Roseateles amylovorans: one gene and its partner. The protein of the gene in region 1 interacts with the protein of each later gene in a pairwise test. Links are inferred from orthologs where the notes say so. Each region holds a gene or a part of one and is shown in the gene's direction. Other genes may lie near its edges.

Evidence for each region.
Region 2: the proteins of dnaQ (region 1) and dnaE interact in binary tests that used the Escherichia coli proteins (3 or more experiments, as listed by UniProt). The link is inferred for Roseateles amylovorans from one-to-one orthologs.

The regions. Positions count from the first base shown.
Region 1 is NZ_CP104562.2:2,265,732-2,268,587, forward strand. The notes cover bases 10-2,797. They hold dnaQ (DNA polymerase III subunit epsilon), read left to right. Parts: upstream 10-928; coding sequence 929-1,666; downstream 1,667-2,797. Other genes in these bases: lgt (prolipoprotein diacylglyceryl transferase), read left to right, coding at 12-842; N4261_RS09730 (NUDIX hydrolase), read left to right, coding at 2,353-2,797. In the rest of the region: more of N4261_RS09730, read left to right, coding at 2,798-2,856. UniProt on the Escherichia coli protein: DNA polymerase III is a complex, multichain enzyme responsible for most of the replicative synthesis in bacteria. The epsilon subunit contain the editing function and is a proofreading 3'-5' exonuclease.
Region 2 is NZ_CP104562.2:4,043,194-4,047,266, reverse strand. The notes cover bases 19-4,023. They hold dnaE (DNA polymerase III subunit alpha), read left to right. Parts: upstream 19-328; coding sequence 329-3,823; downstream 3,824-4,023. Other genes in these bases: N4261_RS16745 (peptidylprolyl isomerase), read right to left, coding at 19-210. Also shown: more of N4261_RS16745, read right to left, coding at 1-18. UniProt on the Escherichia coli protein: DNA polymerase III is a complex, multichain enzyme responsible for most of the replicative synthesis in bacteria. This DNA polymerase also exhibits 3' to 5' exonuclease activity. The alpha chain is the DNA polymerase catalytic subunit.

The DNA.
Region 1 (2,856 bases):
GACCTTTGCGCATGTTGGTGCATCCCCAGTTCGACCCGGTGGCCTTCCATATCTGGAAATGGCCGATCCATTGGTACGGCCTGACCTATCTGGCCGCGTTTGTTCTGTTCCTGGTGCTGGCCAACCGGCAGGTTGCTCGCCCGTGGCATGCCGCGCGCGGCTGGACCCGTCGTGATGTGGACGACTTGCTGTTCTACGGCGTGCTGGGCGTGGTGCTGGGCGGCCGTTTCGGCTACGTGCTGTTCTACAAGCCGATGGAATACCTCAGTCACCCGGGCAACATCCTGGCGGTGTGGCAGGGCGGCATGTCATTCCACGGCGGGCTGCTGGGGGTGATCCTGGCGATGGCCTTCTTCGGTTGGCGCCGGGGCTATCGCTTTTTCGAGGTGACCGACTTGATCGCGCCCTGCGTGCCGACCGGGCTGGCCATGGGGCGGCTGGGCAACTTCATCAACGGTGAGTTGTGGGGGCGTCCCGCCGACCCGGGCCTGCCGTGGGCCATGGTGTTTCCGCAGGCGCATGACGCCGTGCTGACACCGCGTCATCCCTCGCAGCTCTACCAGTTCCTGGGCGAGGGGCTGCTGTTGTTCGTGGTGCTCTGGCTGTTCTCCCGCAAGCCGCGACCGATGGCCGCGATGTCCGGCCTGTTCCTGATCGGCTATGGGCTGATGCGCTTCATCGCCGAGTACTTCCGGGAGCCGGACGACTTCCTCGGACTGCGCGCGCTGGGCTGGAGTCAGGGCCAATGGCTGAGCGTGCCGATGATCGTGGCGGGCATCGTCATGATGGTGTGGGCCTACCGCCGTGCCGCCAAGGCACCGCAGGCTGCGTCGAGCGCCTGAGCGACGCTTCGCTTCACCCCGCCCATGAACCGCCGGGCTCCCTCGGGGCGGTGCTTTGATTGACGCCTGACGTTGAGGCAAGAGTGATGAGACAGATCTTTTTCGATACCGAAACCACCGGCCTGAATCCCGAATCGGGCGACCGTGTCGTGGACATCGGCTGCGTGGAGATGGTGAACCGGCAGTTGACCGGTCGCCATCTGCACTTCTATCTGAATCCCGAGCGCGACATGCCGGAAGAGGCCTTCCGCGTCCACGGGCTGAGCAGCGAGTTTCTGTCCGACAAGCCGAAGTTTTCGCAGGTCGTCGACGAGTTCTTGTCGTTCATCCGCGATGCGGAGCTGGTGGCGCACAACGCATCCTTTGACGTGGCCTTCATCAACGCCGAGCTCAAGCGCTGCGGCCGCGCGCCCTTGCATGAGTGCGTGGACAGCGTGCGCGACACGCTGCTCATGGCGCGCGACATGTTCCCCGGCAAGGCCAACTCCCTGGACGCCTTGTGCCGCCGACTGGAGGTGGACAACAGCAACCGCGGCCTGCACGGCGCGGTCAAGGATGCCGAGCTGCTGGCCGAGGTCTACATCCGGCTCACGCGGGGTCAGGACTCGCTGGTCATCGACGACAACGCCAGCGCCACGCCGGGACAAGGTCATGAGCTGGAGATCGCCGCGATCGATCTCAGCGCCTTCGATCTGCCGGTCCTGCTGCCCACTGAGGCCGAGCTTGCGGCGCACGAGGTGGCTTTGGCCGATCTGGACAAGGCCAGCGGTGGCAAGCGCATCTGGAAGAGCGCGCCGGTGGCGCTTGCCGCGCCCGCCGCCTGAGCGTGGAGCAGGGCAGGCGCGGAGTTGGGATCACCCGCGCTCAGCCGTCTCGGATCACGCACCGGCAGATCGACTGAATGGACACAGCGATCTGTTTGCGATCAAGTGATGAGATTGTTGATCGAGCGCATTTTTCCATGGCATAATCTCGCTCTTTCCCGGACAGCCGAACCGGATTAGTGAAATAACTAAATCCGGGCGGTTAGCTCAGCGGTAGAGCACTGCCTTCACACGGCAGGGGTCGCAGGTTCGAACCCTGCACCGCCCACCAGATCTGCAGGTTGCGTCGATGATCATCGACGTGGCAGTAAGAACAGATTCACGGTCGGCTCAGCTGTCCTCAGGAAACCCGGTACAGATACCGGGCGGTTAGCTCAGCGGTAGAGCACTGCCTTCACACGGCAGGGGTCGCAGGTTCGAACCCTGCACCGCCCACCAGATCAACCCCGTCAGCGCAAGCTGGCGGGGTTTTTTCTTTGGCACGCCTTTGGCACTCAGTGGGGTGATCCAACCTGTGGCCATTCGTTGGGCCAACCCTTGGGCGAATCCTTGGGCGAATCCTTGGGCCATTTCTTGGGCCATTCGTTGGGCCATTCGTTCGGGCCTTCGTCGGGTCATTCATTCGGACTTTCGTCGGGTCATTGGTTTGACCCGCGCCGGTCGAGGCCCGTGTGGACAATGGGCGCATGTCCCTGGTCATCACTTCGCTTCAAGCCAAAGTTCTTCGTCGCAGCCTCTCGCAGGTTTGCCAGCCGGTGCCCACCGGCCTGCGCCCGTTCAAGCTGGGCGACCTCGTCCTCGGGTACCTGCATCCGATGCGCGATGCGGTGCTGTCGCGTTGCTGGCCGGACCTGGTCCTCCATGAGGGCGCCTGGGTCTGGCGGGCCACCGATCTGGACGTGGATGCGCGCTCCGAGCAGATCGGTGAGGCCGCGCAGCGGCTGCGCGAGGTCGGCGCCATCCAGGGCTGGCGCGACGAGCGCTTCGCTGGCGAGGCCCCAGTCGACGATCCCTGCACACCCCCCGGCGAGCCGCTGTTCCGATTGGAACGAGCGGCTTTTCGCTTTTTCGGCCTGATGAGCCGCGCGGTGCACATCAACGGCTTTCTGCCGGGGGCGCGGCTGGTGTGCGGGCGGCGCGCCCTGAGCAAGGCCACCGATCCCGGGCGTCTGGACAACCTGGCCGCAGGC
Region 2 (4,073 bases), 1.8 Mb from region 1 along the record:
CGGGGCGGTGGCAATGATGTCGGCGCTGGTGGGCGGCTGACGAGCCGGCGCCGCGCTGGCGGCCTGCTGGGCGGTGGCGGCGCGGGCGGCCTTGGCCGGGGCGGCGGGCTTGGCGGCCGCGGGCGCGGTCGCGGCCGTGGAAGCATCGGCGGCGATCGACAGCAGCGGCGCGCTCAGCGCCAGGACGGCCAGCAGGGGCAAGGTCTTCATCCATCCGCTCCGGGAGTGTTCGATGGGGATGCAGCATAGCGTCCGGTGGACGCCCGCCGAGCGCCATCGACCCCTTCCGAATGGCGGGCGCCCCCGGGCGACTCCCTACAATCCCGGGATGGCTTTCGTTCATCTCCGCATTCACACCGAGTTCTCTGTCGTCGACGGCACCCTGCGCATCGACGACGCCGCCAAGGCCGCCGCTAAGGACGGCCAGGTCGCCCTGGGCCTGACCGATCTGGCCAACATGTTTGGCGGGGTGAAGTTCTACAACGCCTGTCGCAAGAAGGGCGTCAAGCCGATCCTGGGTGCGGAGGTCTGGGTGGAGCCCGACACCAGCGACAAGCCGCCCAGCCGCGTGCTGCTGCTGGTGCAGAGCAGCCAGGGTTATCTCAACCTGAGCGAGCTGCTGTCGCGGGCCTGGATCCAGAACGTGCAGCGCAACCAGGCGCTGCTCAAGCTGGAATGGATGCAGGAGCTCAACGACGGCCTGATCTGTCTGGGCGGCATGCAGTTCGGCCCGATCGGACAGGCCCTGGTGGCCGGCGACCAGGCCCGCGCGCTGGACTGGGCCCGCCGGCTGGGCGCCATCTATCCGAACCGCTTCTACATTGAGCTGCAGCGCGCCGGTCTGCCCGGGCAGGAGGCGCTGGTGCGCCAGCTGGTGCCGCTGGCGGCCAAGGCCGGGTTGCCGGTGGTGGCGACCCATCCGATCCAGTTCCTGAGCGAGGACGATTACGAGGCCCATGAGGCCCGGGTCTGCGTCGCCGACGGTGAAACGCTGGCCAATCCCAAGCGCATCAAGCGTTTCCTGCCCAGCCAGCATTACAAGACGCAGGCGGAGATGGAGCGGCTGTTCGCCGACATTCCGAGCGCGATTGCCAACACCGTCGAGATCGCCCGGCGTTGCAGCCTGACGCTGGTGCTGGGCAAGCCGCAACTGCCCAACTTCCCCACGCCGATCCAGGCCGACGGCACGCCGCTGCCGATGGAGCAGTACTTCCGCCAGCTGTCCTACGAGGGTCTGGAAGACCGCCTGCGGCTGCTGTTCCCTGACCCGGCCAAGCGCGACGCGGTGCGGCCGCGGTATGTCGAGCGGCTGGAGTTCGAGCTCGAGACCATCATCAAGATGGGCTTCCCGGGCTACTTCCTGATCGTGGGTGACTTCATCCGCTGGGCGAAGAACAACGGCTGTCCGGTCGGCCCGGGACGGGGCTCGGGCGCCGGTTCGCTGGTGGCCTATGTGCTGTTGATCACCGACCTGGACCCGCTGCAGTACAACCTGCTGTTCGAGCGCTTCCTGAATCCGGAGCGGGTGTCGATGCCTGACTTCGACATCGACTTCTGCCAGGGCAACCGCGACCGGGTCATCGAGTATGTGAAGGACAAGTACGGCCGCCCGGCCGTCAGCCAGATCGCGACCTTCGGCACCATGGCCGCCAAGGCGGCGCTGCGCGACATCGGCCGGGTGCTGGGCATGGGCTTCGGCCAGGTGGATTCCATCGCCAAGCTGATTCCGGCGCCACCGGGCAAGACGGTGACGCTGGCGCCGGTGCCCGCCGAGCCCGACGGCGGCATCATCTACGCCCGCAAGGAAGCGCCCGAGCTGGAGGAGCGCGAGAAGGCCGACGAGGAAATCGCCGAGCTGCTCAAGCTCGCCACCCGCGTTGAAGGCATGGTGCGCAACATCGGCATGCATGCCGGGGGTGTGCTGATCGCGCCGGGCAAGATCACCGACTTCTGTCCGCAGTACCAGCAGCCGGGTTCGACCTCCGCGGTCAGCCAGTACGACAAGGACGACGTGGAGGCCATCGGCCTGGTGAAGTTCGACTTCCTGGGTCTGGCCACGCTGACCATCCTCGAGCTGGCCAAGGACTTCATCATTGCGCGGCATCCGGCGCAGAAGGACTTCTCCTTCGAAACGATTCCGCTGGCCGATGCCAAGGTCTACAAGCTGTTCTCCGACGGGTTGACCGAGTCGGTGTTCCAGTTTGAATCCACCGGCATGCAGAAGATGCTGAAGGAGGCCAAGCCCTCCCGCCTGGAAGACCTGATCGCGCTGAACGCGTTGTACCGGCCGGGCCCGATGGACCTGATCCCGACCTTCGTCGCGCGCAAGCACGGCAAGGAAGTGGTGGAGTATCCGCATCCGCTGACCGAGCCGGTGCTGTCCGAGACCTACGGGATCATGGTCTACCAGGAACAGGTGATGCAGACCGCCCAGGTGCTGGGCGGCTACAGCCTCGGTGGTGCGGACATGCTGCGCCGCGCCATGGGCAAGAAGAAGCCCGAGGAGATGGCCAAGCACCGGCTGATCTTCCGCGAAGGCGCGGCACAGAAGGGCATCAACGAGGCCAAGGCGGACGAGGTCTTCGACCTGATGGAGAAGTTCGCGGGCTACGGCTTCAACAAGTCGCATGCCGCCGCGTACTCGCTGCTGGCCTATCACACGGCCTGGCTGAAGGTGCATTTCACGGCGGAGTTCTTCGCCGCGAACATGACCATCGAAATGGACGACACCGACAAGCTCAAGGTGTTGCTCAACGATGCCAAGCTGTTCGGCATCACCTTCCAGCCGCCCAATGTGAACCTGGGCGTCTACCGCTTCGAGCCGATCAACAACAAGCTGATCAACTACGGCCTGGGCGCCATCAAGGGCACCGGCCAGGGCGCGATCGAGGCCATCGTGCGGGCCCGCACCGAGGGCGGTCCGTTCAAGAGCTTCTTCGACTTCTGTGCCCGGGTGGACCGCAAGGCGGTCAACAAGCGGGTGGTGGAAGCGCTGATCAAGGCGGGCGGGTTCGACGAACTGGAAGCCGACCGTGCCCGGCTGCTGGCCAGCGTCGCGCTCGGCTACACCTATGCGGACAACCTGGCGCAGAACGTCAACCAGGGCGGCCTGTTCGACTTCGACGACACCCATGGCTCCTCCACGGCGGAGCCCGACCTGGTGCAGGTCGATCCCTGGGGCATCAAGGAGCGGCTGAGCCTGGAGAAGACGGCGATCGGCTTCTACCTGTCCGGGCACCTCTTCGATGAATCCGAACCGGAGCTGCGCAAGATGGTCAAGCGCCGCATCGTCGATCTGCAGGACAGCCGGGAGCCGGTGGTGGTGGCGGGCATCGTCAGCGACCTCCGGGTGATCAACGGGCAGCGCGGCCGCGTGGGCATCTTCAAGCTGGACGACAAGACCGATGCGATCGAGGCGGTCGCCAACGACGAGCTGCTCACCACCCACAAGGAGCTGCTGGTCGAGGACGAGCTGATCATCGCCATCGGCAAGGTGCAGAACGATCGCTTCTCCGGAGGCCTGCGGATGAACATCCAGCAGGTCTTCGGCCTGCCGGCGGCGCGGGCGCGCTTCGGCCGCTTCCTGCGCACCGCACCCAACCTGCCGGCGGCTTCGGTGCTGGAACTGATCAAGAACTGGCCGGCCAAGCGGGTCGAGACCGATCAGGGCGTGGTCAGCCAAGGGCTCGAACTGCGCATCCCGATCAAGCGGGATGGCGCTGTGGCCGAGCTCGGCCTTGGGGGCGCGGGGAAGTTCTGGCCCAGCGACGAGGCTTTGCAGAAGCTCGCGCCGGCTGAGATCGTCTACGACTCAGGCGGTTGAGCGCGTCGGCGTGGGCGTCTGCTTCGGCTTCGGCGTTGCGCGCTCGTATCGGCGTCTCACGCTGGCGCGACGTTCGAGGCACCGAGCAAGGCCAGCCAAGCCCGCGGCCCGCTTCGCTCAGGCGCTCCGCATTCGCTCCGCGGGCCGCGGGCTTGGCTGTCCCGAGACGTTGTTGGTTGTGGACGTTGCACGATGGCCTCGGTCTGCAAACGGCCAAGGCCTGACCCCGATCACCTCGGTGATTCGAGCG